Regions from separate parts of the Lactobacillus sp. M44 genome, predicted to be linked through region 2. Evidence: predicted binding sites of a transcription regulator. Region 2 holds the regulator's gene; the other holds the start of a gene.

Region 1 (16,524 bases), 150 kb from region 2:
CTTTAATAAGTCTTCTAAATTATAGCATTCTTTGATTTTTATCCATTAAAACTTAAGTCATTTTTAGTTATTTGTGCAAAAATAGAGGTAGACAAATGCAGAGGCAAAAAAATGAACGAAAACGAAATTAGAAAATTATATGGACAAGCTGATATTGTTACTGTCTATAAAACCTTAAATTCATCACCAAAGGGTATATCTGAAGATGAGGCACACAAGAGATTAGTCAAATACGGTATTAATGAGATTAAAAAGGGAAAACAAGAGTCTGAAATCAAAATCTTTTTGAAAAATTTTATTAGTTTAATGGCTATTTTATTATGGATATCAGGATTTATTGCAATTATTTCTGGAACTGTTGAATTAGGGATTGCAATTTGGTTAGTAAATATAATTAATGGAGTATTTAGTTACTGGCAGGAGCGGCAGGCAAGAAAAGCTACTGATGCACTAAATAAAATGTTGCCAACTTATGTCCAAGTAATTAGAAGTGGCAAAAGGATTCAAATAAATGCAAAAGATTTAGTACCTGGGGATGTTTTTATTATTCAAGCAGGAAACTCTATTCCTGTTGATGCAAGATTAATTTCCGCAAATTCAATGCAAGTTGACCAAAGTGCATTAACTGGTGAATCAGTTCCGCTAATAAAAACGACCACATATAATCAAGGTCAAGGTCAACATGCTGAAAGTGATCTGATATATGCAGGAACTACTATCAGTGCAGGGACAGGTAGTGCAATTGCATATGCAACGGGCATGGATACAGAGTTTGGCAAAATTGCTAGTTTAACTCAAAAAGAAAATATTAAAAAAAGTCCTCTTCAAAAAGAGCTTGATCGCTTAACCAGGCAATTATCAATTATTTCAATAACTATTGGAATTATATTTTTTATATCTGCAATCTTTTTTGTACATTATCCAGCAGCAAAATCATTTATTTTTGCTTTAGGGATGATTGTAGCGTTTATTCCAGAGGGATTACTGCCCACAGTTACTTTGAGTTTGGCACAAGGTGTTCGTCGAATGGCAAAAAAGCACGCCTTAGTCAAAGAACTGAGTAGTGTAGAAACATTAGGTGAAACTACGGTTATTTGCTCTGATAAAACTGGAACCATTACTCAAAATCAAATGACAGTTCATTATATAAGAACTTTAAATCAAGAATACCAAGTAAGCGGTAATGGTTATTTAAATAATGGACAAGTTCAGCTTGATAAAAAACAAGTTAATTATGATCATGATCCAGATTTAGCAAGATTGATTGAAATCAGTGCATTAGATAATGATACGACACTAGAAGAAAAGCCTAATCAAAAAACTAAGATATTAGGGACACCAACAGAAGCTGCATTAATAATTATGGCTCAAAAAGCTGGTTTTAATATCCAAGACCATGAATCAAAAATGCCAAGAATCAAAGAATATCCATTTGATTCTGTGCGTAAAAAGATGAGCACTATTAATAAATTAAATGCTACTGAAAACATTTTATTAGTTAAAGGTTCATTTAGTGACATGTTTAAATATTGTGATTCAATTCAAATTAATGGGAAAATTCAACCATTAACTGACGCTATGCGCAAACAAATTACAGAAATAAATGCTTCTTATGCTAAAAAAGGCTTGCGTTCAATGGCAATGGCATACAGAATTTTGGATAACAGCGATCAAAATAATTTATCAGATGAGCAAGCGGAAAATAAGCTAACTTTTGTTGGACTGGCTACAATGAGTGATCCCCCTCGCCCAGAAATTTATGCTGCAGTAAAAAATTGTCATAACGCCAAAATCAGAATTATTATGGTAACTGGTGACTCAAAGTTAACTGCAAAATCAGTTGCAGTTCAAATAGGGATAACATCTGATAAAGCACGTGTAGTTAGTGGTGATGAGTTAGAACAAATGACTACTAGTCAATTGCAAGCTGCATTAAAAGGTGAAGTAATATTTGCTAGAGTTGCTCCTGAACAAAAATATAAAATTGTATCAACTCTACAAAAAAATGGTGAAATTGTTGCATCCACAGGTGATGGGGTCAATGATGCACCTGCTTTGAAAAAAGCTGATATTGGAATAGCTATGGGGCAAAGTGGTACAGATGTAGCTAAAGATGCTGCTAATATGATTTTAACTGATGATAATTTTGCTTCAATTGTGGCAGCAATTGAAGAAGGCAGAGCAGTATATAGCAATATACGAAAATTTTTGACTTATATTTTGACTTCAAATGTACCAGAAGCCTTTCCTTCAATTCTATTTTTGTTTTCTGTTGGATTAATTCCATTACCTATGACAATTATGCAGATTTTAACCGTTGATTTAGGTACTGACATGCTACCAGCACTGGGACTTGGTGCAGAGCCTGCAGATCCAGAAGTTATGCACGAGGCTCCAAGAAAAAGATCAGCTCATTTACTAAATAAATCAGTAATGTGGAAATCATTTTTGTGGTATGGATTAATTGAAAGTGTAGTTTCCATCGGGGCATATTTCTTTGTAAATTATCAAAATGGTTGGCCAAAGGTTGCACTTGCCGCAAGTGGACAGACATATTTAAGAGCCACTACAATAGTGCTTGGATCAATAGTGTTTTCACAAGTAGCTAATGTATTGAATTGTCGCACAAATAAGATTTCAATTTTTGAAAAGGGCTTTTTCAAAAACAAATTAATTTGGTTTGGAATTGTTTTTGAAATTTTCTTGTTCTTTATTTTAAGTGTTACCCCAGGTATTCAAAAAGTTTTCAATACTACTGCACTAAATGGACAAGATTGGTTATATTTATTTGCATTGCCAATTCCGATTATATTAATTGAGGAAATTCGCAAGAAGATTATCTATAATAGAGATAGAAAAGTTTTAAAGGAGAAATAGGAAATGAAATGGACATCAACAATTGAAGAAATCGGAGAGCAAGCTTTAAATGGAGATCATACAGTAATTTTATTTGGTCCAGATGCTACAGATAAGTTGCGGTTAGTTTCAGTTATTCAAGAGTTTGAAAAAGATAGTCCGATTAAAAATTTTGTCTTTAAAAAAGGCGACACAATTACAATTGACGGTACAACTTATGTAGCTTCTTATGTTGGACCTATGGTTGAGATGAATATGAAAGCACTAGGACATGCGACCTTATATTTTGGGGCTAGCGTGCCTAAAAATCCATTAGCCAACGCAATTTATTTAGAAACTGCCAAAGACGCCAAAGTACCTGAATTCAAATTAAATGATTGGATAATGTTCGAACATAAATAAAGAGGCATATGTATGAATGAAAAATCATCTAACACTGAGCATAGAAATGTCTTTACAACTTGGTTTTTGAATAATCGTTTGAGTGTAGCGCTGATCAATTTATTTTTGTTTTTTCTAACAATCTGGATGTTCAATCAAATATCATTTGTTTTAAATCCATTTTGGGTATTTGTTAATGCAATTTTTCCACCATTGTTACTAGCTGGATTGCAATATTATTTAATGAATCCCATGGTTGATTGGTTAGAAAATAAATACAAAGTGCCACGGGTATTATCAATTTTAGTTATATTTATTATTGTGTTAGCTACTATAGTTTGGATGATTACATCATTAATTCCTGTAATTCAACATCAAACAGATGCCTTGATCAAAAATTGGCCCAAAATTTGGAATAATGCAGTAAATACATTTCAAGATGCTTTAAAGGATCCAAGATTAAGTCCAATCAAAAAAAATATTAACCAAATGGTTGATGATACTCAAAAAACTTTGTTTAAAGCAAAAAGTAATCCATTACTTGCAACAATGGGAAATTTGAGTTCTGCAGTTAGTGTTGTAACGATGATTTTTATGACCTTATTAACAGCACCATTTGTTTTATTCTTTATGTTAAAAGATGGACATAAATTGCGTCCATATATTGTGCAATTTTTCCCAAAGCGTTGGCAAAAAACTTCAAATGATTTATTGCATGATATTAATAATGCTATTGCTGCATATATCCGTGGGCAATTAACAGTTGCTTTTTGGGTTGGGGTAATGTTCAGTATTGGGTACACCATAATCGGGTTGCCTTATGGAATTGCTTTAGCGGTAATTTCGGCAGTGATGAATTTAATACCATATTTTGGTACTCCAATTGCAATGATTCCAACTTTTATAATTGCCGCAATAACTTCATTTCCAATGTTAATTAAAGTTTTAATTGTTTTTGCAATTGAACAGACTTTAGAAGGAAGAGTAATTGGACCATTAGTTGTAGGTAATAAGATGAACATGAATCCTGTAACGACTATTTTACTTTTAATTGGAGCAAGTGCAGTTTCTGGATTATGGGGTGTAATTTTTGGAATTCCAACATATGCAGTTTTGAAAATTGTCGTTTCTCGCGTGTATAATTATTATCGCAAGACATCGCGAGTATACAAAGAAACAGATATTTCAAAATCTGAAGTCAAAAAAGAATAACTTAGCGCGATGCAATTGCATCGCGTTTTATATTAATAAAGAGGTAAAAATGACGAATCACATAGTATTATATGAACCATTAATGCCAGCAAATACTGGTAATATAGCTAGAACTTGTGCTGGTACTAATACGGTTTTAGATTTAATTGAACCATTGGGTTTTCAATTAGATAATAAAAAGATGAAGCGAGCAGGATTAGATTATTGGGATAAAGTTGAAGTTCATCTTCATGATGATTTACAAGCTTTTTTACAAACATTGACTGATCAAGATGAACTATACTTAATATCTAAGTTTTCATCAAAAAGTTACACTGATGTGGATTATAATGATGAGAATAAGAATTATTATTTTATCTTTGGTAAAGAAACTACTGGTTTACCAGAGACATTTATGCGAGAATATTATGAGCGCAATTTGCGAATTCCGATGTCTGACAACATTCGTGCATATAACTTATCCAATTCAGCTGCAATGGTAATAATGGAAGCTATGCGCCAGCAAGGATTTCCTGGATTAGAGATGAGTCATCATTATGAAAATGATAAATTAAAAGATGATTATAATCGACATGACCGTTATGAACGCAATTTAGGTGATTAAAAATGGATATAAAAAAAGAAACAGAAATCTTAGTACAGTCGTTTCATTTTGACATCAATGAAAAAAATAAAATTAAAAATGATGTTAATTTTGGCTTACGTCCAGTAAAACCAAAAGATCAATTAAAAGCTAATGATCAAGATAGCTATTTTGAATTAGCAGTAACTTTCGAAGTGGCTCCAGCTCCTGGTAATTTCACAGTAAGTGGATTAATTAATCAAATTGTGTGTTTGCAAAGCTATCAGGGAGATGGTAGCGATTTAAGTGCAGCCGACTATACTTTATTATCAAGACCTTTAGTGGAATATATTGAAACTTTGACTTATCAAGTAACCCAAGTTGTATTCGACAATCCAGTTAATTTGAATTTTAAAGCTAATTTTTAAAAAGGACAATTTGAATGGCAAGAACTAAAAAAAGAACTAGGAATAAAAAAAAGAAAAAGACCCAACAAACAAAATTAAATTGGGTCATTTTTGGCATTCTCTTAGTTTTGCTTGGAGTATTGTCAATTTTAAAATTAGGATTTTTAGGTAGACAAGTAACTAATTTAATTAGATTGTTTGTTGGAGATAGTTATATATTTGCAAGTGCATTATTAGTTTTATTTGGATTAGTGATGATAATTTATAATTCTCCAATTAAGATTGGTTTTAAGCGTACAACAGGATTAATAATTGCATATCTTGGATTATTAACAATTTTAAGTGATAATTTTTTTACACAACAACAAGTACATCAAGAATTTATTAATGCGTTTTGGTATCAAATAAACAGTGAATTTGCGCGAGCAAATATTACTACTAATGTTGGTGGTGGAATAATAGGGACTGCAATTTATCAGTTTTTGTATCCCTTAATTGGTAATTTGGGTCTAAAAATTGTCAGTTATTTAGTAATTCCTATTGGAATTTTGATGTTTTTTGATGTCAAATTTCGTAGTGTAATTTCTGTTTTTCAAAATTATAGCCAAGATATCATTGATAAAAATAAAAAAGCAAGCGATATGATAAAAGATAGATATGATGACGCAAAACAAAAATATCAACAAAAAAAGTTAGAAAATCGCGAAAAATTGCAAGATCCTTGGCAAGATTCTGTAGAACTTAAAAAGTCTGTTGATACATCTGAAGAAGTAATACCAAAACCTGGTGAAACAGCTGAATCAAGTATCCCAATTGAAAAGCCAATAAAGCATCAGGAACCTACAATTCAAATTGCAACTCACCCCAAGCCAGATGTGTTGCCTAAATCGCATTCATATACAGATGATGATCAAAAAATGCACCAAGAATTAGATACTATTGATCATGGTGAATTACCTGCCAAAACAGACATTAATAAAAATTATAAAAAACCGCCTTTGACTTTACTTGATCCAATTAAAGATGTAGATCAACAAGAAGATGAAGACCAAATTAAGAAAAATACACAAATCTTAGAATCAACTTTTAAGAGTTTTGGGGTTCATGTCATTGTTAAAAAAGCAATTTTGGGTCCAACCGTTACTCGTTATGAAGTTCAACCAGCAGTTGGTGTAAAAGTCAGTCGAGTGGTTAATTTGACTGATGATTTAGCATTGGCGCTTGCAGCAAAAGATATTAGAATAGAAGCCCCTATTCCTGGAAAGCCATTAATTGGAATTGAAGTGCCAAATAAAACTACTATGGCGGTTTCTTTTAAAGATGTAATGCAAAATCAAGATAGCAAAGCAAAAAAATTACCTCTTGATGTACCTTTAGGTAAAGATGTTACAGGCAAGATTATATCTACTAATTTGACTAAAATGCCTCATATGTTAATTGCAGGTTCAACTGGATCGGGTAAGTCAGTGGCAATCAATGTGATGTTAACCAGTATTTTAATGAAGGCACTGCCAGAACAAGTTAAACTAGTTTTAATTGACCCTAAAATGGTTGAACTATCAGTGTATAGTGGGGTGCCACATTTATTGATTCCAGTAGTTACTGATGCAAAATTAGCAGCTAATGCATTACATAAAACTGTTAAAGAAATGGAACGACGCTACAAATTATTTGCGGCAGGAGCGGTACGAAATATTACTGAATATAACCATAAAGTCAATCTTAATAATCAAGATAAGCAAAAGCCAGTGATGGAACGCTTGCCTTATATTGTAGTAGTTGTTGATGAATTAAGTGATTTGATGATGGTTGGTGGACGCGAAGTCGAAGATGCAATTGTTAGATTGGGTCAGATGGCACGTGCTGCAGGGATTCATATGATTTTGGCAACACAAAGACCAAGTGTTGATGTCATTACTGGTTTAATTAAAGCAAATGTACCTTCAAGAATTTCATTTGCAGTATCTAGTGGAGTAGACTCTAGAACAATTTTGGATCAAGTTGGCGCAGAAAAATTATTAGGACGCGGAGACATGTTGTATATGCCAATTGGAGCCTCTAAGCCAGAACGTATTCAAGGAGCATATATTTCTGTTGAAGAAGTTGAAAAAGTTGTTTCATGGGTCAAAAACCAGCAACAAGCTCAATATGATGAAACTATGATTCCAAAACAAGGTGAGTCTAATAATTCACAAACTACAGATGATCCAGAAGATGAGTTTTATAGCCAAGCAGTAAGTTTGGTAAGAAAACAGCAAAGTGCAAGTGTTTCAATGTTGCAGCGACGTTTTAGAATTGGTTATAATCGCGCTGCCAGAATTGTTGACGAAATGGAAGCTAGAGGAATAGTTGGACCATCTGAAGGGTCAAAACCTCGCCAAGTATTATTACCACCTGAAGATAATAAGGAAAATGCTAATGACAAATAATATTTCTATAAAAGAAAATAAACAATTTACAACTGGTTTTATGGGATGCTTTCTAAGGTTGCCACTTACTACAAAAAACTTTGCTTTAGTCAATTTATTAAGTCGAATTCAATCAAGTATAAGCAAAGAATTTGGCAGTATTCCTGAACAAATTCAAGCATTAACTAAGCTATATAATCTTGAATTAAGCATAACACCACAACTTTTTGGGAATGAAATAGTCTTAAGCTATGCTGCAGAATTTATTGAACCTACTGAGGTAATGGATTCTGATTATACTTATGAACAAATTTTGCATGTGTTTTCTAGTATTGTTCAACATCCTGATTTTAATGAGGATATTATTGATTTTTGTAAAAAGCAAATTCATTCAGATTATCAAGAAATAGCAGATAGTCCAGCAGATTATGCTATTGAAAAGTATTTTAAGTATTGGTATTCAGCAGTCCCTGACTATGCGCAGGGATATTTTGGATCTTTAGATGAGATTGATAAAATTCAACTTGAAGATTTGAAATTGTTTTTTAGATCTATAAAACATTTTCCTGCAACCATCTTGGCAAGTACACGTAATGTTAACTTAGTTCAAGAACTAATCAAACAAGAATTTACTAGTTTTGATTTGAATCAAGATTTTTTGGTCAATGATTTAATAATACGTGTGGCGCCAACTAATCTTATTGAAAAAATAGAAGATAAGCATTCTAATCAAGCAAACTTATTGCTTGGGTATCAAAATATTAAAGAAAGTACTTTTCAAGATAAGATGACTTCATTTGTTTTAGAGCAATATTTAGCAGGAGATGAATCTTCAGTTTTATTTAGAAGAGTGCGCGAAGAACTAGGTGCAGCATATGCAATAGATGCATCTAGTTATCCAAATAATTCGCTTATGCTAATATCTGCTGGGATAGATCCTGAAAAAGTACAAAAAGTAAAAGATATTGTTTCAAAAGAAGTTGAAAAAATTCAAAATGGACAAATAGATTTATCTTTATTGAAAAAGTCTCGAAAAGCAGTGATTAGAAATTATTTGATTCGACTTGACCGCCAGCAAGTTCAAATAATGTATCGCTTGACCCATATTTTAATTGGAAGCCCAATTGATGATCGAGTTGAATTTGTCAAAAAAGTTACTCCAGCACAATTGAAAAAAGTTGCTAATAGGTTAGTTTTGAAAGAAAGTTATTGCGTAAAATGAAGAAACCACAGATTTATAAACAAAAATATGAATCAGGCTTTTCTGGTTTGATAATTAAAAGACCCAAATTTAATCAGCGCTTTTTTGGTATTATGGTAAATTTTGGTAGTAGTGATGAAAATCAAGTTGCAGGTACTGCCCATTTTTTAGAGCATAAACTTTTTGCTAAAAAATCAGGTGATATTTCGTTGCGCTTTGAAGAAATTGGTGCTAGCGTTAATGCCTTCACTACGTATAACAAAACTATGTTTTATGCTAGTTGTGTAAATCATGATAGCAAAGTAATTGAACTAATTTTTGAATTAGTTGGGAAACCGTATTTTACTGACCAAAATGTTGCAAATGAAGCTCCCATTATCAAACAAGAACTTGCTATGTATCAAGATTATCCAACTTGGGATGCAATGAATGCAGTTTTAAAAAATATGTTTGGTAAATCAAATCTTGCAACTGATATTGCAGGGACGAAGACAACAATTGACCAAATTAATGCGAAGAGTTTAGAAAAAACATACTCAGAAAATTATCGAGCTCAAAATTTAGAATTTGTTGCTGTAGGTGATTTCTCCGATACTGAAATAGAAAAAATTGATGAACAAGTTCAAAAATTACAGAAAAAATATTTCAAAATAAAAGATGCACCTAAAATTATTAGAACAAGTTACCAAGGTGAATTTAAGCGAGAAATACTTAATTCTAAAAATCAAGCTTCTCAAATTGCAGTAGGCGTTTTTTTGCCAGATTTTAAGAATTTTTTAGCAAGTAATGATTTAGTACAAATTTTATTGCAAATCATGCTAGAATCTAAATTGGGCATGATGGGATCATGGTTCAAACATCAACAAGATGCAGGATTACTTCATAATTCATTGCAAATTGGTGTTAATCATACCAGACAAGGCAATTTTATTTTGATTTCTGGTACTAGTCCATATGCTAAAAAACTACTTGATGAGATTTTGAAGGAATTATCTGTGCCACTTATCCATGGTAAAAATGACACACCAGAATTTTATAGCTTTTTGTTTAAAATATTAAAAAATGAATGGTTTGCTCATTTGATTCGTAGTTTTAATGATGAATCGGCTATGGCAATTGAATTTGCAGAAAATAATATGGATCATGAAGATATTTTTAATAATATTCAATTTATGCAAACAATGAGTTTTTCAAAATATCAAAAAATATGTGACAATATTATGAAACAAAGTAAAATTACTGGGTGTGCGATTATTGGAACAGAAAGAAGATAATAAAATTTGAAAAGAGCAATAGTTTTTGGCGCAAGTGGTGATATTGGTCAGGCTATTTGCTATCAAATGGCAAAAGAAGGCTGGTCGATATATTTGCATTATGTTAATAATGATGTGCTAATTACCAAAATACAAAAGAAGATGCAAACAAAATATCCAAACCAAGATTTTTTCAAAATTAAGTTAGATTTTCTAGCTGATGATAAACAATTAGAGTCATTTGTTAATGGGTTATTTTCTGTTAATGCTGTAATTTTTGCACAAGGGATTACCCATTATGGATTGCTTGGACAAGAAAAGCTGGATAGCATTTCAAAAATAATGAATATTAATCTAGTAACACCAATTAAGTTAGTAAAATTATTTGAAAAAATGCTGTTAAAACAAGATTTTGCAAGAATCATTTTTATAGGTTCTGTTTATGGTCTGCAAGCTAGTGCATTAGAATCAGTGTATAGCTCAACTAAAGCTGGAATCAGTAGATTTGCTCAAGGATATAGTCGAGAAACTGCATCAAGTAATCTAACAGTAAATGTATTAGCACCAGGTGCGGTTGATACTAAAATGAATAATATTTTTTTAGAGCATGATTTAATTGCATTAAAAGCTGAAATTCCTGCATCAAGATTTGCTAAAGTAGAAGATATTAGTTATTGGACTAGTGTTTTATTAAATCAAAAATCAAGTTATCTAACCGGACAAACTATCGCAATTAGTGGTGGATGGTTAGTTTGATTAAAGTATTTATGGTATACTCAAATTTGTTAATTTTAAGATATTTAAGGGGTTAATATGACCGATATAGGAGAAAAATTACGTACTGCGCGTGAAGCAATGGGATTGTCTATTGCAGATGTTGAAAAGACAACTAAAATACAAGCTAGATATTTAAATGCTATTGAAAATGATGATTTTGATAAATTACCTGGTGATTTTTATACCAGAGCTTTTATTAGACAATATGCTCAAGTGGTTGGCTTAGATGGCAAGAAATTATTGGCTGATTTCCATAAAGATGTACCAGAATCAAAACCTGATGAATATGTTGAAGATTCTGTTGATAATAAAACAGAAGAAGTTAAAAAAACAACTAATAATAAAAAAAGCCAGGTACAAAAATATTTACCAAGAATTGCAACAATTGCTGGAATTGTCATTGTAGTAATTATTATTTATATTGTCTTCACCAGAATAGCTGGGGGTTCTAATAAGCAAGCAGAACCTGACAATAATGTAACAGTATCATCACAAACTAGTTCTTCTAAATCTTCTAGCACAAATCCAGTCAGAGTAAGCGCTGAAGGTGATAATATTTTTAGGGTAACTGGATTGAAAGCAGATCGTAAATTAGTGATTACTGCTGGCGCAAATGACACTTTCATGCGTGTATCATTTGATGGTAATCCAAAATACGCTCGAGTATTAGCTGCAGATGATCGTTATGAAGTTAACGTACCAAAAGATGTTAATTCAATTAGTATTCGCTTTAACGATGCAAGTGGAACTAAAGTCACTATTGGTGGCAAAAAAGTTCCCTATGACGCAACTGAAGGTCCTATGAATTTACAATTACTTTTGGGAAAGAAAGCTAAAATTTCAGATAATAGCAATCATACAAATAATAATGTGAACACTCAAACTTCCCAATATCAACAACCTCAAACAAATAATCAACCACAAAATAATACTGGAACTTATTCAAATAGTGCACAATCAAGAACTCAACAAAGTGTACGTCAATCAGCTCCTCAAACAAATAATCAAGTTCAAAATAATACTCAAAAACCATCTCAACCACAAAATAACACTCAACAAAATCAACAACAAACAGCCCCACAAACCAATGGAGGCAATAAATAATAATGAATTTACCTAATAAATTAACCACATTTAGAATTATTTTGATTCCAGTATTTATGTTGTTAATTATCTTTAATTTTCCTGCTGGAAGTTTTACCTTACTAGGAACAACAGTACCTTGGAGTCAATTAGTCGCAGCAGTTGTGTTTGCTGTTGCTTCTTATACTGATTATCTAGATGGGCATATTGCACGTGCACGTGGATTAGTAACTAATTTTGGAAAATTTGCTGATCCACTAGCTGATAAGATGTTAGTAATGACTGCATTTATCTTTTTAGTAGCTATGGGCAAGGCGCCTGCATGGGTGATTGCAATTATTGTATGCCGTGAGTTAGCAGTTACTGGATTACGTTTATTATTGGTTGAAAATAAAGGTCAAGTATTAGCTGCAAAAATGCCAGGGAAAATAAAGACTACAACTCAAATGTTGGCGATTATCATTTTACTTTTAAATAATTTGTTTTTTGGTAAGATTCCAATGGGTGAAATAATGCTTTATATTTGCTTATTCTTTACAATTTATTCTGGTTGGGATTATTTCTATCAATCAAGAAATGTATTTAAAGGTGAGCTTTAAAATTTTTTTGACGAGTTTTGGTTAAAATTCGTCTTTTTTGTTGTAATTATATTATGGGGGATTAACTACATAGAACGTTTGTTTGCAAAAAGCTTGTAATTATTCACTCAAAAAAAGTATAATGTAATGTATATTTAACAGCTTAAGGGGGAAGAACTTTGGCTCAAGACGAAAAACAAGCTGCATTAGCAGCTGCTTTAAAAAAAATTGAGAAGAACTTTGGTAAAGGCGCAGTTATGCGTATGGGTGAAAAAGTTGATACTAAGATTTCAACTGTTCCAACCGGTTCTTTAGCTTTAGATGCTGCAGTTGGCGTAGGAGGATATCCTCGCGGTAGAATTATTGAAGTATATGGCCCAGAATCTTCTGGTAAGACTACAGTTGCACTGCATGCAGTAGCTGAAGTGCAAAAAAGAGGCGGAACAGCAGCTTATATTGATGCTGAAAATGCGATGGATCCCGCATATGCCAAAGCATTAGGAGTAGATATTGATTCATTGATTTTATCTCAACCAAATACTGGTGAAGAAGGATTGCAAATTGTTGATACTCTAATTTCTAGTGGTGCGGTAGATATAGTAGTTGTCGATTCTGTCGCAGCATTAGTTCCGCGCGCCGAAATTGAAGGTGAGATGGGCGATGCACATGTTGGGCTGCAAGCTCGATTAATGAGTCAGGCATTAAGAAAATTATCAGGAACAATTTCTAAGACAAAAACAATTGCAATTTTTATTAATCAGATTCGTGAAAAAGTGGGAGTTATGTTTGGCAATCCTGAAACTACTCCTGGCGGTCGTGCCTTGAAATTTTATTCAACCATTCGACTAGAAGTTAGACGTGCTGAGCAAATTAAGCAATCTAGCGATGTTATTGGTAATCGTGTCAAAATCAAAGTTGTTAAAAATAAAGTGGCACCACCATTTAAAGTTGCAGAAGTGGATATCATGTATGGTAAAGGGATCTCGCAATCTGGCGAATTACTTGATATGGCTGCTGATAAAGATATTGTTAATAAAGCTGGTTCATGGTATTCATATAATGATGAACGAATTGGTCAAGGACGTGAAAATGCTAAGACATACTTAGTTGAACATCCTGATATGTACCAAGAAATTATGGAAAAAGTTCGTGATGCTTACGGTATGGGTAGTGGATCTGATTCAGATGATAACGATAAAAAAGATACTAATGAAGAAACAAAAACTGCCAGTAAAAGCAAAAAATAGTGAAGAGATAAAGTTAGACTTGAAAATTTAGTTTCAAGTCTTTTTTCATGTTAATTGACATCTGCAATATCTATATTTATCATTAATATTGTGTGAATAATTCTAAAAAAGGCGATAGTGATTAATATGAATATAATTTTAATTCCCGTCGTGGTCGCTATTGTTTCGCTTTTAGTGGGTTATGGCAGCGGTTATGTAGTTCGTAAGAAGCACTGGGAAAATCAAGCATATAATGCAAGAAATGATGCTGAACATATTATGGCTGATGCTAAAGCTCAAGTTGCAACTGCAAAAGCTGAAGTTAAAGCAGAAAAGAAAGCTGCTGGGGCTATCAGACAAGAAGCAGAAAATGCAAAAAAGGCAAAAATTCTTGAAGCTCAAGAAACAATTCGTGTACAAAAGCAAAAAGTTGATGATGTTTTAAATGAACAACGCAATGAAATATCACGAATCCAAACACGATTGCAACAAAGAGAAGATCTAATTGATCAAAAAAATCAAGAAGCAAAGCAAAAAGAAGATCAACTCGCACAAAAAGAAGATCAATTAAAGCGGCGTAGTGCTGAAATAACGATTAAGCAACAACAAGCTGACGAATTGGTTGCTCAAAGACAAGATAAGCTTTATGAAGTAGCACAACTAAAGCCAGAACAGGCTAAAGAAATTGTATTACAAGATTTATCGAATCAATTAGAAAAAGAACGTGCTGAATTAATTAATAATAGTAATGAGAAATGGCGTGCTAAAGCAGATCGCTACGCACGGCAAATTGTTATTGATGCAGTTCAAAGTAGTGCTGCAGATACAGTAGCTGAAACTACAGTATCTGTAGTAGAATTACCAAATGATGAGATGAAGGGACGTATTATTGGTCGTGAAGGCCGAAATATACGATCTTTTGAAGCTTTGACCGGTGTAGATTTGATTATTGATGATACACCAAAAGTTGTTACATTGAGCGGATTTGATCCAATCAGACGAGAAATAGCCAAAAGAGCTATGGAACGTTTAATTAAAGATGGTCGAATTCATCCTGCTCGTATTGAAGAAATGGTTGATAAAGCTCGTAAAGAAGTCAATGATGATATTTATGAATCAGGAGAAAGTGCATTAATTGAATTAGGTATTCATAAAATGCATCCTGAATTAGTAAAGATCTTAGGTCGATTAAAATATCGTACTTCATATGGACAAAATGTATTAGCTCATTCAATTGAAGTAGGTAAACTAACAGGTACTATGGCAGCTGAACTTGGTCTTGATGAAAAATTAGCGGTTCGCGCGGGATTATTACACGATATAGGTAAAGCCATTGACCATGATATTGAAGGTTCTCACGTTGAAATTGGAGTAGAATTGGCACGCAAATACCATGAACCAGATATAGTAGTAAATGCTATTGCGGCTCATCATGGTGATGTGCCTAAGTTATCATTTATTGCCGAATTAGTTGTTGCAGCAGATACTATATCTTCTGCAAGACCTGGTGCAAGAAGTGAATCATTAGAGAATTATATTAGACGTTTAACTCAACTTGAAACTATTGCAAAAAGTTATCAAGGAGTTGCACAAGCATATGCTATTCAAGCTGGTCGGGAGATCAGAGTAATGGTAGAGCCTGATAAAATTTCTGATGATCGAGTTACAATATTAGCTCGTGATATTCGAAATCAAATTGAAGCAGAAATGGAATATCCTGGAAATATTAAGATAACAGTAATACGTGAAAAGCGTGCTGTTGAAATGGCAAAATAAAATATTTGGAACTTATCTTTTTAGATAAGTTCTTTTTTAGTTTGTCTTAATGCCTTACTACTTGTATAATTGTTGCTAGATATAAAGAAAGTAGCAATCTATGTTTAAAATTATTGTCGAATTATTTTTATTAGTAATCATTCAGGCTGCAATTACACCTTTTATTAGAAGACTTGCATTCGTTTTAGGTGCTGTAGACAATCCTAATGCACGTCGTGTAAATAAGAAGCCAATGCCAACTATTGGTGGATTGGGTATTTTTGTGACGTTCAATATTGGGATGTTTATTTTGTTGCGTGAACAATTTCCAACTCATGAAGCATTTGCAATCTTGTTAGCTTCCAGCGTAATTGTATTGACCGGATTGATTGATGACATATTAGAATTAAAGCCTAGACAAAAAATGCTTGGCATTTTTATTGCCTCACTAATTGTGTATTTCTTAGCTGGGATAAAGATGAATGAACTATCTTTACCATTTATTCCTAAAATAAATTTAGGTTGGTGGAGTTTCCCAATAACTATTTTTTGGATCTTGGCATTGACCAATGCAGTTAACTTAATTGATGGATTAGATGGACTGGCAGATGGTGTATCACTAATTTCGTTATCTACAATGGGAGTAGTTGGTTATTTCTTTTTGCATACTAGACAACTATATGTGCCTATTGCATGTTTTATGTTAGCAGCATGTTTATTAGGATTTTTACCATATAATTTCCATCCTGCTAAGATCTTTTTAGGTGATACTGGAGCCTTATATATTGGGTTCATGATCGCTGTATTTTCTTTAAAGGGATTAAA
Region 2 (16,524 bases):
CTCAGCTTGGGATACAATATCTTTTTGAATTTCAACTGCATCATATTTAGCTCGATTAAATTCAGATAAATAAATACTTGCTGCAGCATTGCCAGCACATAAATCTGCAACTTTTGAATTATCACGAATTGCCTTTTTGGCATTATCTGCTAATAATAAAGTATCTAAAGAATAGCTAAAAGCTGTTTTATCTTGAATTATTTTAAGATGTTTATTGTAAATATAGTCAATTCTTTCGTTTTCTTTTAATTCAATCATTTTTTATCCTTTGCAATATTTTGCTATAATCGAAATATTAATTATGGAGGAAACTATGTTTTATCATTTTATTCGCGGGATTGCCCGCTTTGTAGTTTGGATTTTGAATGGCCATTTGCATGTAAATCATAAAGATCGCTTGCCAGAAGGTAATTATATTTTAGTTGCACCTCATCGAACTTGGTGGGAACCAATTTTGTTTGCACTAGCTGCAAGCCCAATGGAATTTATGTTTATGACTAAAATTGAATTGTTTAAAAATCCTATTTTATCTTTTATTTTACGTCACGCCCATGCTTTCCCTGTAGACAGAAAACATCCAGGCCCATCTGTTTTAAAAATTCCAATTAAAGGCTTAAAAGCTGGAAAACTTTCATTGATGATTTTTCCGTCGGGAACTAGACATTCATCCCAATTAAAAGAAGGTGCATTTGTAATTGCAAGATTAGCAAATAAGCCATTAGTTCCTGTTGTTTATCAAGGACCATTAACTTTCAAAAACTTTTTAAAAAGAAAAGATCTAGAAATCAATTTTGGCGATCCAATTAGAATTGATCGAAAAACCAAGGTAAACAAAGAAACTGTTCCTGCACTTTATAAAAACTTGGAAAAATCATGGGATAAATTAGATAAAGAACAAAATCCTAAATTTCATTATATTGCTAAATAAACTAAAAAAATAAGGCTTCTATATTAGAAGCCTTATTTTTTATGGTTAATTCTTTGATTGTTGATGTTTCATCATGTTCATAACTTGGTTAACCTTTTTTGCAGAAGGTTTTTGACCCATTTGTGACATCATAGCAACAATCATATCTTCGCTAATTGGCGGATTATCTTGAAAATATTTCTTCATATATGCACGAGCTCCAAAGAAGCCCCCAACAAGACCTACTAATAAAGCTACGATAATCAAAGTAATCGCTAAACCTAAATTCATAAAAAATAATCTCTCCCAACTGTCTTAATGACAATATTTTACATTAAGCTTTGCGAAAAATAAAGTCTAATCTTTTCTTAAACCTTTTTTACGTTGAGCTTCTTTAGCTTTTTCAGAAGTAATTTCTTTACCATTTTTATCAATGATAACCATATCTTCTAGTTCTTGTTTGAAGCCAGCACGGAAGTTTTTGATAAATTCTTTATGTAATTCTTCACGCTCTTTTTCTTCTTTATCAGATAAGCCCTCTTTTTCTTTTTTATGATACAAAAAGTTAATTCGGTCAATCATCTTTTTTTCTTCTTTTTTGTCCATAATTATCACCTCAATAAATATAGTTTTCTTCACTACTAATATACAATACTTATACTCAAAAAACTAATTCATACGCATAACGTTCTGAATCAATTGGATCTATTACTGCAACTTTTCCGCAATATTTGAATCCAACTTTTTTTGCAATGTTTTGCATTGGTTGATTTAGTCTAAATGTATCAATTCTAGCAGATTTATATCCTCTGGATTTAATTTCATTAACCAATAATTTCAAAAATCTATATCCTAATCCTTGATTGCGAAAATCTTCAGAGATTGCTACTCGATGAATTGCAATATAATTTTCTGATTTATTAATCCAATTACCATCCCAGATCTTATTATAATTTGGATCAGATCCTATAATCAATGCCGCAACTGCGATAATATTTTTATCTACTAAAACATAGCTATTTTGGTTAATAATATCTTGTTGCAATGTTTTTTCATTAGGATCACCACTTTGCCATTGAGTGCTACCAGATTCTTTTAAAAATTGCTTAGCTTGATTTAATATTTTAACCATCTGATCTAAATCAGTTAATTCAGCCTTACGTATATACATAACATGCCCTCAAATATGTTAATTTTAATTATCTTGCCATTTCCAGTAGATTTAATCTTATAATCATCAGTTGTTTTATCATATTGAAAAATAGCGTCCTTATATGAAACTACCTGAGTTCTACTTGAACCATCACTATGGTCAAAATTATAAGTTATTTCATATGTAACTTGACTTAAATTATCACCTGCTGGAATAATGCTAGTCACTTTAACATCAACATCAAAACTGTCGATTTTATCTGAATCATTCCAATTATCAGCCATCTTTTCCAAGACTTTATAATAAGCATTTAAATCACCATTTACAAAGGCTGCAGAATTGGGATCTTTAAAATTGTCATCTAATAATGACTCAGCTTTATCCTTTTCAATTAAGCCTTTCCACTTAGAGGTAATTATATAAACACCATGTTTTTTAGTGAAATCTGAATTAGTGTCAAAGTCATCAGAATTTTCTCCAACCATATCTGAAATATTATTAACTGTTTCAGACTTTATTGTTTTTCCATTAAATTTACCTGCAACATATAACTTCATATTCCCAGAAATTGGATAATAAGTAAACTTCTTAGTACCATTGCTATTTAATGTGACAGCTGACTCTCCATTGATAAAAATTTTACCATGAGGGATAGAGTTTTCTTCAAATGTAGCAGTCTTAATATTCAAATTAATAGAATTATTTGACCAAACTGAAGTTATCTGGGTTGCTCATAAATTGCGTCCAGCAACTTTTGATTTAACTGCAATATCGTATTCATCAGGAAAGATTGAATTTATTTTTGCTTGATAACTGTCACCCGATTTTTGGACAGTAATTTTTTATTATTTGCATAAACTGTGCTGTTTGCATGATTATTCTTTATAGTAGGACTATATGTGTTGAGTTTTAATTGATATTTTGGAAAGAATAACCAATATCTACCCTTTTGAATAATTGATAATTGACCAAAAATCCCAGTATTTTTTAATTGCTCAGTAGCTATAATAGCTTCAGAACTATTTATTATGTGCAAAATACTCTTGGGTCGGCTTGACTGCGTTGTCAGTAATTTTTGTAGATTATCAGTAGTAACCAATTTGGGCAAAATATATCTCCTTTGGATACAAGAATACCACAATTTGGACAAAACAATTTATTATTCATTTTTTACCCCTTTTAAATTAAGCCAGTTATTACGTATTAATGGTAATATATCAATATTATTGTTTTCAATAATAGACAAAAAAACACTTCATAACTACTCAATGCAATTATGAAATGCTTTAATTTATATATTTTTATTAGTTTTTGCGTTTACGCTCAGTTAATCCAAATAATCCTAACGTTAAACTCAATATTCCTAAAATTGAAAATAAATTTTTATTATTTTCACCAGTTTGTGGTAATTTTTGTGAAGTAGCTTTTGGCTTTACTGTAGTCATATTAGATATGGTAGCTTTTTTAGCTGGTACTACACTAGAAATATAAACTGTAGCTTTCGGTTGTACTTGCTGAGCTTGCAAAGGCTTTTCAGTATCTTTTGTAATTGTTGGAACTTCAGGATTTTCTGGTTCTGGTTGAGGTTGAGGACTTGGCTCTGGATTAGGTTCAGGAACAGGTATTGGCTCTGGAATTGGTTCAGGTATTGGGGTTGTTGGTGGAACAACAACTTTAGTATAAGTTACTGTTACTACAATATCCTTGCTATCTGAAGTTACATGTTGCGCATTTACTTGGGATAAATCTGCAGTATAGCCATCAATAGTTGGACTTACTACTGGTGCAAATGTATCACTAGTCCAATCGCCCCACATAATATCACCTGTTACGGCATCTTTTTTACCTGTTCTAGTAAGAGTAACTGTTGCAGTATGATCATCTGCAGCTTTGGTTCCATCTGAATATACATAGTGAATCGTTTCAGTTATGGTCTTAGAGTCAGTTACTTCAGTTGGTGCCTTCTTAGTATAAGTTACTGTTACTGCAATATCCTTGCTATCTGAAGTTACATGTTGTGCATTTACTTGAGATAAATCTGCAGTATAGCCTGCAATTGTTGGACTTACTACTGGTGCAAATGTATCACTAGTCCAATCGCCCCACATAATATCACCTGTTACGGCATCTTTTTTACCTGTTCTAGTAAGAGTAACTGTTGCAGTATGATCATCTGCAGCTTTGGTTCCATCTGAATATACATAGTGAATCGTTTCAGTTATGGTCTTAGAGTCAGTTACTTCAGTTGGTGCCTTCTTAGTATAAGTTACTGTTACTGCAATATCCTTGCTATCTGAAGTTACATGTTGTGCATTTACTTGAGATAAATCTGCAGTATAGCCTGCAATTGTTGGACTTACTACTGGTGCAAATGTATCACTAGTCCAATCGCCCCACATAATATCACCTGTTACGGCATCTTTTTTACCTGTTCTGGTAAGAGTAACTGTTGCAGTATGATCATCTGCAGCTTTAGTTCCATCTGAATATACATAGTGAATCGTTTCAGTTATGGTCTTAGAGTCAGTTACTTCAGTTGGTGCCTTCTTAGTATAAGTTACTGTTACTACAATATCCTTGCTATCTGAAGTTACATGTTGTGCATTTACTTGGGATAAATCTGCAGTATAGCCTGCAATTGTTGGACTTACTACTGGTGCAAAAATTTGACCAGCTTGATCCCATTTATAAGTAACTTTTCCAGTCACATTATCTGTAGTCTTAGTTCCAGTGAATGTTACGGCCTTTGTGTAGTTTGGTTTTGCAGTAGTTCCATCTGAATATACATAATGAATTGTTTCATTAACTGTCTTTGAAGTAGCTTCAGTCGTTGTAGATGGACCATAAACATAAGTCACATCAACATTGTTAATTCCAGCTGTACCTTTAGCTGGATCACCAGCTGTTTTTATTAAAGCATATCCCTTAGGAATATCACTATCGGTTAATCCACTAGTAGAATATGTATCCCCTGATTTAATAACTGACTTAGTTGGTTGTTTAATCACAGTACCATCATCTTTTACCCAATTAGTAGTCAAATCTACATAGCGATCAACATTTACCATGTAATCATTATCTTTTGAATACTCTTCACCTGAATGATCACCATCAAACTTAGTAACAAGCATAAATTGAGTATTACCTTTTTTAGCCATTGCAGTAACTTTAAATGGTAGTTCAGCGCTGACTACGTTAACACTTGTAAGTTTATTTGACAGTAGCATGACTGCACGAACTTTAGACCAATCTTTTACTTGATCTGCAGTTAACCAATTAGAAAGATCTGATCCGTGGTTAACGCCATCAGATGGTGTTAATAAATACATCAATTTAGAACCAGTGTTATTTGGATCTTTAATTGTGCCTGCACCAGTTAATTGTAATGTTGTAGAGTCACCATCAGCTACACTTGGCAAGTTTATAACATTATATGAATAATTTGAAGTACTGCCATCAGTTAATATATTACTTAGTTGGATCGAACCTGTGGTATTATCAACATCATTATTGTCGCTGTAATTTAATGAAGTAATATTAGCCGCTGGTTTTGAAGGAATATATTCACCATTATAAAATGGTTGACCATCACGCTTAACACCATTGATTGCACCATACATTGATGGATAAGTAAAGTTGTAATTAGCTTCTTGAAAATTTGGATACCAGCCAGTACCAGACAAAACAACTTTATGCTTAGTACCATCTTTTAATGTTAATTCTTCAACATCATAAGATGCATTAGCAGAAAATTCATCATTATCATCAATGGCCATGATTAAACTCATTTGATTAGCGCCACTACCGTTACGATAACTATAAGACCCAGGCAATTCATTTGGATTTACAGTAATAATAATCGGCTTATTATCTAATCCCTTTAAATAAATTGGAGCTTGGTAACTTGGAGTTGTCTTCAGATCAACTTCAAACATATGCTCGCCGTTTAAGCCAACATAGCCTAAATCCTTAATAGTACCATCTTTATATATTTGATTATTTTGATATAGGTGTAATTGACTAAGAGCATCAACATCAAAACCTTCAGGAATTGCTACCAAATATGAACTAGGTTGATCAAGACTAGCAACATTTCTAAATGTATAAGTAATAGTTGCTTTATTACCACCATTTGTACTAGTTGGTTGATAACTACCATTAACAAAGTCTTCTATTTGTCCAGTGAATGCATTTTGAGTATTAACAGGATTCTTGATAGGTAGCTTCATCGAATCTTTACTATTAGCTCCTTGGTCAGAAGTAACAGTCAAATCGTAATTGGCTGTATCACCAACTTTTTTATCAGTCGCGCTTGATAAAATTGCATTGTTTGCAAAATTAATTTGAACTTTAGTTCCCGGTTCAATATTTGTAAATACAATATCTAATGCTTTAATATTTGAACCATCTGGTGCAACGCCTTTAGCAATTGTATCAGGAGAAATATTAACCATTCCTGAATTATTAAAAGCACCAGTATATAATCCACTTGCTATAATAACTTTTTTACCATTGGTTAATGTTACAGTCACACTTTGTATTTGATTGATACTTGGTGTTATATCGGTTAATGCATATATACCATTACCACCATTCAAAACAGTTCCCGGCTCAATATTTACATGAACATCTACATTAGTCTGTTCAACATTTCCATTGTTGTATAGTTGGATACTTCTACCATTGCCATAATCAAATTGATGGTTATCTTGTTGGTGAGTGCCATCAGCTTTACCATTATCAGTATAAATATCACCTGTATTGTTGATAAACTTAGAATTTAATGAACTCTTTTCATCTTCATTAACTGGAAGATTCACATTAAATACTTTTGATTGAGCGATTAATGGATTTGCTTTAGTCTTATCTCCATCGTTATTGGTTGAATAATATGAAACACTAGCTTTAAAGTTATTATCCGCAGCACTAATATCCCTCGTATATTTACCCCAGAATAATAAATTGCCACCATTTAAATCACTCTTAGCATTATTAAAGTTAATAACTACTGGAGCGCCTGCACTTGCTTGACTATATGTAATTGTCCATTGATTTGTAAGATCATTAAATTGGCTATCAGTATCTCCAGCTTGAGTGCTATTAGATACAAATCCTTGTCCAACATATTTTGCATCACTTAAGACAAAACCATCTGGAACATCAACTGTAACAGTTCCTGCAAAATTATCTCCATCACTAATCCCATTATTTGTTAAATTAATGCCAACTTCATAATTTTGATCTTTGACTAAGCTATTATTACTTGCTTGGTTTTGATCAAAGTTTGGATTAACACTAGTAATAATTGCAGGCTCACCAATCTTATATTCGATCTTGCCTTCGTCTTGACCATTTTGGCTAATAAGCAAGTCATAAATTGCACCCTCTGGCAAAAAAGACCAATTACTAACTGTTGGAGTTAACTTAAGATTAAAATCAATTGATCCAGAAGTATTAATTGTGTAGGTAAAAATTGTGTCAGATACAGACTTATTGGTTACATAGTCAGGCGTAGCCTTTGATTGTGTAATTGATGTTGTATACAATGATGATTTTTCATCAGTTGACGCATTGAAAATTGAAGGAACTTTAACTACGACTGTATCACCTGCATTAGCGGAAAGTGAAACACTTACTTGTCTAGTACCATTATCTCCGTGTGTTAGAGTAACATTATTACTATTAGCATTATCGTCAATTAACTTAACATCTTGTTGAGCAGCTTTTGTAATTTTCGGTGTTTTCTGATTTGGCTTAGTCGATACAGGCGCTGTTGAAGCAGTTGTATCTGTTTGTGGTACATTGGCAGCTGGTGCAGCTGCATCATTTTTATCAGATGATGCAGAAGGTTGTACCTTGCCATTTTTTACATTTGCAATAGCTGGTTGATTAGCCGTTTTATCTGCAGTAGTATCAGCTTTTACAGTATTAGCATTATTCAAAATAAATAATGTACCAAGCATTACTGAAGCTACACCAGTACTTAGTTTTCTTAATGTAAAAGTATGATCTTTTTGAGCAGCTTTTTGAAATTTTAATTTATAGTTATTTTTAGATAGCATATAATCCCCTACTTTTTTAATAAAACATATTATTCATATCAATAATAACACTTGTTATATTATTTTCAATGTGCATTTTTTCACACATATCAAAATAAAATATTTATATTCGTCTAAAAATACTAATATTACAACATTTTTAATAGTTATTATATTGCAAAATAAAAAACATATTTTGACAAAAAATCAAAATATGTTTTACAAAAATATGTTATTTTTTTACTACTTCTTTTTCGCTGGCAGCTTTTTTTGGCAAGATTAAATTCAAAATAATTCCTAAAATTGCTGCTACTGCTAAACCAGAAAATTGGTATTGACCTAATTGTAAATATGCATTACCAATCCCAATAACTAGGATACTCGAAGCAATCATTAAATTACGTTTTTTATCAAAGTCTAATTTATTAGTAATCATTACTCGTAATCCACTAGAAGCAATAACCCCAAATAGTAAAAATGAAATCCCGCCGATGACTGGACTTGGAATTGATTCAATCAGGGCACTTAGTTTACCCACAAAGCTAAATAAAATTGCGAAAATTGCAGCACCCATAATTACAAACACACTGTGTACTTTAGTTATTGCTAATACTCCAATATTTTCACCATAACTAGTCACAGGAGGTCCCCCAACAAATCCTGCAATAATCGAAGCAGTACCATCCCCAAACAAGGTATGATTTAATCCAGGATCTTTAAAGTAATTTCTCTCAGTTAATTCATTTAATACCATAATATGACCCAGGTGTTCGGTCATAGTGACAAATGCAATTGGTGCCATACTCAATATAGCTCCCCAATAAAATTGTGGTTGATAATTAACAAATGGGATTTGAAAAGCTGGCAATGACAGCCAAGGCGCTTTCATGACTCCAGAAAAATTGACAATTCCAAACGCCACTGCAATCAAATAACCAAAAACTATCCCCATTAAAATTGGAATCAATCCTAAAAAGCCTTTGAAATACATATTAAAAGCAATTGTGACAAACAAAGTAAGAATCGCTACTGCAAAATATCTTAAATCATAATGTGCACCATTCATTGTGGCATCTTTTGCAGCAGCACCAGCTAGTGATAAACCAATAACAACAACTATTGGTCCAACAACTATTGGTGGCAATATTTTATCAATCCATGCCGAGCCAAAAAATGAAACCAGCAGTGATACTATCAAATAAACTACACCAACTGCAACTGTCCCCTGAGCAATTCCTGGATAACCTGTAGTTTTCATCAATGCAATCATCGGCACAATAAATGAAAAACTAGACCCCATGTAGGCAGGAATTTTATGCTTGGTAATTAATAGATACATCAAAGTACCTACGCCTGAACTAAATAATGCTATTCCTGGATTCAATCCAACTAATATGGGCACTAATACAGTTGAACCAAACATCGAAAACATGTGTTGCAGTGACAGACCAAACCATTGCATAGGTTTTGGTCGTTCATCTACATCTAAAACGACATCTTTTCTTGCCATTAATCCTTGTTCCTTTCCATCAAAGACATAAAAAACATTAAATTATAAAAAGTTTAAACTTTTTGATTATATCTGTCAATACACTTTTTGCAGAACAGTTGTTTGTAATACGCTTTATTCTTTGATAAAATAAGGATTACAAATAGAGATGGAGCAATTAATTATGACAAAACATAATACAAAGCAATTAGAAATATTACAATATATTTATGACACCGTAAAAAGAAGAGGATTTCCACCTAGTGTTCGTGAAATGTGTACTGCAGTTCACTTAGCTTCAACTTCTACAATCCATGGTCATTTAACACGCCTTGAAAATAAAGGCTACATTATGAAAGATGCAACTAAACCACGTGCTATTGAAGTAACTCAAGAAGGAAAAGATGCCTTGGGTATTAAACCCACAACTATCCCTATCGTAGGTGTTGTAACAGCTGGTCAACCAATATTAGCTGTAGAAGACGTAGAGGATTATTTCCCATTACCTCCTGATTTAGAAAATGACGCTGGTGAATTATTCATGCTAAAAGTTCATGGAACTAGTATGATCAATGCTGGTATTTTAGACGGTGATAGTGTTATCGTCAGAAAACAACAAACAGCCCAAAATGGTCAAATTGTAGTTGCAATGACTGAAGATAATGAAGCCACTGTTAAGAGATTTTATAAAGAAAAAGGGCATTATCGCCTTCAACCAGAAAATGATACTATGTCTCCAATTATTTTGAATAATGTGTCAATTTTAGGAAAAGTTGTTGGCTTATATAGAAACGATATTGCATAAAATATAACTTGAGCATCCCCATATATGGTGGTGTTTTTTTTGCACAAAAAAACTGTCCCAAAATCTTTGGAACAGTTCTTAATACAAGATTATCTACGTACTTCGCGGATTCTTGCAGCCTTACCATGTAAGTTACGTAAGTAGTATAACTTAGCACGACGTACACGACCATGTCTTACAACTTCCACTTTAGCAACACGTGGGTCGTTAACTGGGAAAGTACGTTCAACACCAATACCACTTGACATCTTACGAACAGTATAAGTTGCGCTAATTCCTGCGCCCTTACGCTTAATTACAACGCCTTCAAATAACTGAATACGTTCGTGAGTACCTTCTACAACACGTACATGAACACGAACTGTGTCTCCTGCACGAAATTCAGGCATATCGTCACGTAATTGTTCTTTTGTCAATTCTTGAATTAATGGATCCATTATTTTTTCTCCTTCTTCGATATTCTTATCCAACCCATTGTTGCCAGCGGAATATCCATAACTATTATTGCAGTCAAAACCACGCTTATTAGTTTAACAAAAATACTAACTCTTGTAAATTTAAAAAATTATTTTTGTGCCAATTTTCGCTTTATTTGTTCAAACAGTTTTTGCTCTTGCTCAGTAAAATTATGCCTCTCAATCAAATCTGGTCGGTGCAAATAAGTTTCCTTAATTGATTGATATAATCTCCACTCCGCAATTTTTCCATGATTGCCATTCATTAATACTTCAGGAACTTTTTGACCTTCAAAATCAGCTGGTCTAGTATATTGCGGGTATTCTAATAAATCATCTACAAATGACTCATCAACTGGGGATGCAGAATTTCCTAATACGCCAGGTATCAACCTTACAGTTGCATCAATCATATTCATTGTTGGTAGTTCTCCACCAGTTAAAACATAATCTCCAATAGATACTTCTTCATCAGCTAAATTGTAGATTCGTTCATCAAAGCCTTCATAATGTCCGCAAATAAAGGTTAAATTTTTTTCTTTTGACCATCTTTCAGCCATTTTTTGGTTAAAGGTTTTTCCTCGAGGTGTTGTAATGATAACTTTGCCAGGATTTTTGATAGTATCTAATCCCATTTTTATTGGCATAATTTGTAAAACCATCCCAGCACCACCGCCATAAGGGCTATCGTCAACATGATGATGTACATCATGAGTAAAATCTCTGAAGTTAATTAAATTTAATTTCCACTTGCCATCATCTAATGCACGCCCCATCATGGAACTTTTAAGAGCATCAAACATTTCAGGAAAAAGAGTTAATACATTAATCTTCATCTCTTAGCCCCTCTATTAATTCTACATAGATTGCATGATTATCAGGATCAACTTTTTTTACTACAGATTTAATATTAGGAATCCAAAAATTCTTTCCAAAATCAGGCTTTATCTCCCAAATATCATTGGCACCAGGTGCTTCAATATCAACAACTGTACCTATTTTTTCTTGAGTTTGATTATCGAAAACTTCACTATTTAAAATTTGATAATAATAATAGCTACCGCCTTTTAGTTCTGGTTGATCTTCTTGGCTAATTACTAATGTTTTCCCAACTAATTTTTGTGCTTTATCAATATCATCAATATTTTCAAAACTAACAAGCCAATAGCTTTTAAAGGGGCGACTGCTTTTTACAATTAGTTCATGTTCATGATCGTCGCTCAAATATAATCTGCTTTTAGGTGCGAATCTATCATCAGCAAAGTCAGTTATCAGCGCAACTTTTACTTCACCTTTTAATCCATGAGTAGCAATTATTTTCCCTACATCAAAAAAATGCATATAATTCTCCTGCAGCTTAAGTATAAAAAAAGTTTGAAGCATAGACTTCAAACTTATAAAGTTAAATTACTTGCTCAATTTTGAGTCGTGGTACTTCTTCATAATACCTGCGTTAGATAAAAATGATCTAACAGTCTCTGATGGTTGAGCACCTTTTTCTAGCCAATCAAGAATTTTATCTTCTTCAAGCTTCAATTCCTTGGGAGTTGATACTGGGTTGTAATAACCTACTTCTTCAATGAAACGACCATCACGAGGTGCTCGTGAATCAGCGATAACGATTCTGTAAAAAGGCTTTCTCTTGGCACCCATACGGCGCATACGAATTTTAACTGCCATGAATAATTTCCTCCTAATTTCTTAACGATAACTAATATATCAAAAAATATCATACCTGTAAAGTGTTTTTACTTAACAGTTTGTCTTAGGACTTGTAATGGTGACGATTCTTCATTCGCTTACGTTTATTTTTCTTAAAACTCCGATTCATCGATCTCATTGCCATTCTCCCCATTGGAGAATCCATTCCAGGCAAGCCTGCTAGGGCTTTAGTATTACCCTTTGAAATTTTTTGCATCATGTCTTTTGTTTGTTTAAATTGTTTAATCATTCGATTGACTTCAACAATCGAACGACCTGATCCTGCAGCAATTCTTCTTCTTCTTGATGGGGATAATACATCTGGGTCTTCACGTTCTTGTTCAGTCATTGAATAAACAATTGCTTTGATGTGATCTAATTGTTTTTCATCCATTTGGAAGTTTTTCAACTGTGGGTTATTAGCCATACCAGGAATCATCTTCATGATTTTGTCGAGTGGTCCTAATTTTTGGACTTGGTTTAATTGATCAACAAAATCATTAAAATCAAAGGTATTTTCACGCATTTTTTCAGCCATTTTCTGGGCTTCTTTAGCGTCATAATCTTGTTGAGCCTTTTCAATTAGCGTCAACATATCACCCATACCTAAAATTCTAGAGGCCATTCTATCAGGATAGAACTTTTCAAGATCAGTTAATTTTTCCCCTTGCCCTGTAAAGATAATTGGCTTACCAGTAACTGCTCTAATAGATAATGCAGCACCACCACGAGTATCTCCATCAAGCTTAGTTAAAATAATTCCTGTTACATCTAAACGTTTATCGAACCCTTCAGCTACTTTAGTTGCAGCTTGACCAGTCATTGCATCAACAACTAACAAAATATCATTAGGATGTGAAACAGCTTTGACCTCTTCTAATTCTTTCATCAAAGGTTCGTCAATTTCTAAACGTCCTGCGGTATCGATAATTACATAATCATTTTTATTTTCTTTTGCTTGTTCCAAACCATCTTCAACAATTTTAGCAACATTTTTTTCATCTGGTTCACTATATACTGGAACTTTTAATTGGTCACCAATTTGTTTTAATTGATCAATAGCTGCTGGACGATAAATATCTCCTGCAATCAATAATGGACGAGCTTTTTCAGTGCGTTCTAAATAAGATGCAAGTTTACCTACGGTAGTAGTTTTACCAGTACCCTGCAACCCAACCATCATAATAACTGTCGGAATCTGTGGTGCTTTAATTAAAGTAGCTGCACTAGATCCCATCATCTTAGTTAATTCATCATCAACAATTTTAATAATTTGTTGACCTGGTGTTAATGATCCTTGAACTTCTTGTCCTAATGAACGCTCTTTAATCTTTTTGATGAACTCTTTAACAACTTTAAAATTAACGTCCGCTTCTAATAATGCTAAACGAATTTCACGACTTGCAGCATTAATATCTGCTTCTGATACTCGTCCACGGCCTGTTAAATTTTTTAATGCTTTTTGAATCCGTTCACTTAAATTTTCAAAAGCCAATGTTTATTCCTCCTGGAGTCTGTTTTCTAAATCAATTAATATTTCTTTTACTTGAGAATAGTTTTTATCATGTAATAAACTCAAAGCTTGTGTCAAAGAATGATCTATGTATTGAAAATGCTTCATCAAATGAAGTTTGGTTTCATATTCTTGTAAAATTGCACTTGTCCTTTTCAAATTATCATATACAGCTTGCCTTGATACTTGATAATTATCCGCAATTTCAGCTAATGATAAATCATTAAAATAATAATCTTCAAAATATTTTTGCTGAATATCTGTTAACAAATTACGATAAAAGCCATATAGATCACCTAAAGATTCACTTTTGGTTAATTTCATTGAACCAGTTCCTTTTTTATTTTAAAGAAAATAGACAAAAATAATTTTCAAAATTTATTATACCAAATCACTGCTAGCAAAATACTAGTTTAAAAAGTTTGTTAAGTCAATTTAACAAAAAAGCAGGCGCTTGCTTAAACACTTGCTTTACTTCGATTATTTCTATTTATTAAAGGTTTTTGTCCATATTAAATGTCAACTTAGACATTTCAATACTTTGAACAAACATCTTAGCCATTAATTTTTCAGATTCTACCTTGATATGTGCAACTGCCTTTTGGTTTTCTTTAGTCAAAAAGTCAGTTATTTCATCCCCACTCTTACCTTTAGCATCTTCAATAGTTTTTGCAACATGTTCTCTAAAGTTTCGACGTGCTTCAATTAAGTAATCTGTATCTAATTGAACAAATTGAGGGTAATGACTTTCTACTAATGCAGCTAATGACTTGTAATACCAATAAGCATCTTTTTCATTATATTCTAGTGAAGTATTGTCATAGCTAGGATCTGTAGCATTCACATTAGTAAAGAATGGGACAAATGGAGTAAATGTAGGGCCGCCAATACATAACCACATAATTGCAGCCACTTCATCTGGAACATCACTTCTAATTTGCAAAATATGAGAGTTTTGAGTTCTATTCAAGCCAATTGGACGATAGCGATGCTTTTCTTCATCAGTACCTTTGCCAAATGGATCAAATGGAGTTTCATTATAATGAGATCCCAAAATATATTCGATATCATCAGTTGAGATTTTTTTATCTGTATAACAAATAAATGGTAATTCTCCATCTTCTGGATCTTGTTTTATTTCTGGATTAAAGTATCTTTGACCAAACCAAACACGTGGATTATTATAATGACGATCTTTTTCATTATTTGTACCAAAAATATGACGGAAGTTCCAACCAGATTGGTCAGTGTTTAGATGGTTTTCGCTAACAAAATCTTCGATTCCATCACTCCACATGAAGTTATCAAGATCATTGAAATCAACTTGTTGAATTGATACTCGATTTGCTGCAATTGCATATGCATTGTCTGGAATTCTTTGTGCAACCCAGTGATGACCAGTCACAATCTCCATATACCAGACTTCATCTTTATCAGAAAATAAGACAGAATTTCCTGCAGCAGAACCATATCTTTCAATCAACTTGCCTAAAAAAGCAACCCCATCACGAGCAGAATCAATATATGGTAAAACAACATTTTCCATACAATCTTCATCTAGTCCATCTTTAACTAATGGATCAAATGCTAATGCTCGCTCATTACCATAAGTTGATTCAGTACATGACATAGCAACATTTTTTTCATTAATGCCGCTTTCTTCATAATAACCTAGCTTTTTATAATCAACATTAGGTACTGCTGGATAACGATAGGCATTTTCTGGAAGATCCATTTCAAAACCATTAAGCCAAGATTTAATCTTGCGGTCTTTTTGATCATGGATACTTGGATTAATTACAAACTTTTGTGGGGTAATAGGTTTGAAAGTATCGTCATTTCTGGCAATCATTGTTGAACCATCAATAGATGCTTTTTTACCAACTAATATAGTTGTACATGCGCTTAATTCTGACATAATTTTTTCTCCTTTAATATTGTTTTGCCTATATTATACCAAACCATGGAACAGACCAATAGCATAATTAGCTGCATTAAAATCAGCTAAATCTTCAGGTTTTTCGCCTAAACCTACTAATTTAACTGGCAATTTCATTTCATTTCTAATAGCTAAAACAACTCCTCCTTTTGAAGAGCCATCTAGTTTGGTCAAAACTAATCCTGTCAATTTAGTGGTTTTATCAAAATCTTTTGCCTGCAGTAATGCATTTTGACCAGTAGATCCATCCAAAACAAGTAAAGTTTCAATAGGCTGATCAGGGAGCAACTTTTTAATAGTTCGCTGAATTTTTTCTAGTTCATTCATCAAGTTAACTTTATTTTGCAGTCTACCTGCAGTATCAACTAATACATAATCTAATTTTTGATCATTAGCTTTTTGAACTCCATCAAACACAACTGAAGCTGGATCTGCCTGCGCTTTTCCAGTAACTACTGGTACTCCTACACGTTTACCCCATTGGACAAGTTGTTCAACAGCACCCGCTCTAAAAGTATCAG

The links. Region 2 encodes LexA, which represses DNA repair genes until DNA is damaged. Its sites were predicted from a motif close to CNAACANNTGTTNG; they were not measured.
Region 1: recA (recombinase RecA) is a predicted target of LexA. The motif match lies at 12,811-12,824, and genes of this name have one in related genera.

What each region holds. Positions count from the first base shown of each region.
Region 1 covers NZ_CM176707.1:854,911-871,434, forward strand. Annotated here, with positions in the region: gene AC38BG_RS04275 (cation-translocating P-type ATPase) at 112-2,877, shown strand; gene AC38BG_RS04280 (PTS glucitol/sorbitol transporter subunit IIA) at 2,881-3,258, shown strand; gene AC38BG_RS04285 (AI-2E family transporter) at 3,271-4,449, shown strand; gene AC38BG_RS04290 (tRNA (cytidine(34)-2'-O)-methyltransferase) at 4,499-5,053, shown strand; gene AC38BG_RS04295 (DUF1149 family protein) at 5,056-5,439, shown strand; gene AC38BG_RS04300 (DNA translocase FtsK) at 5,454-7,847, shown strand; gene AC38BG_RS04305 (M16 family metallopeptidase) at 7,837-9,048, shown strand; gene AC38BG_RS04310 (M16 family metallopeptidase) at 9,045-10,301, shown strand; gene ymfI (elongation factor P 5-aminopentanone reductase) at 10,308-11,036, shown strand; gene AC38BG_RS04320 (helix-turn-helix domain-containing protein) at 11,094-12,161, shown strand; gene pgsA (CDP-diacylglycerol--glycerol-3-phosphate 3-phosphatidyltransferase) at 12,164-12,739, shown strand; gene recA (recombinase RecA) at 12,898-13,965, shown strand; gene rny (ribonuclease Y) at 14,092-15,720, shown strand; gene AC38BG_RS04340 (glycosyltransferase family 4 protein) at 15,821-16,524, shown strand, end outside.
Region 2 covers NZ_CM176707.1:1,007,825-1,024,348, reverse strand. Annotated here, with positions in the region: gene AC38BG_RS05010 (GIY-YIG nuclease family protein) at 1-258, opposite strand, end outside; gene AC38BG_RS05005 (lysophospholipid acyltransferase family protein) at 314-928, shown strand; gene AC38BG_RS05000 (YneF family protein) at 974-1,198, opposite strand; gene AC38BG_RS04995 (DUF896 domain-containing protein) at 1,265-1,513, opposite strand; gene AC38BG_RS04990 (GNAT family N-acetyltransferase) at 1,569-2,078, opposite strand; gene AC38BG_RS04985 (TcaA 3rd/4th domain-containing protein) at 2,054-2,749, opposite strand; gene AC38BG_RS04980 (hypothetical protein) at 2,857-3,168, opposite strand; gene AC38BG_RS04975 (mucin-binding protein) at 3,365-8,122, opposite strand; gene AC38BG_RS04970 (solute carrier family 23 protein) at 8,334-9,611, opposite strand; gene lexA (transcriptional repressor LexA) at 9,775-10,395, shown strand; gene rplS (50S ribosomal protein L19) at 10,485-10,832, opposite strand; gene trmD (tRNA (guanosine(37)-N1)-methyltransferase TrmD) at 10,961-11,686, opposite strand; gene rimM (ribosome maturation factor RimM) at 11,676-12,191, opposite strand; gene rpsP (30S ribosomal protein S16) at 12,258-12,530, opposite strand; gene ffh (signal recognition particle protein) at 12,616-14,046, opposite strand; gene ylxM (YlxM family DNA-binding protein) at 14,050-14,388, opposite strand; gene AC38BG_RS04930 (C69 family dipeptidase) at 14,558-15,982, opposite strand; gene ftsY (signal recognition particle-docking protein FtsY) at 16,016-16,524, opposite strand, start outside.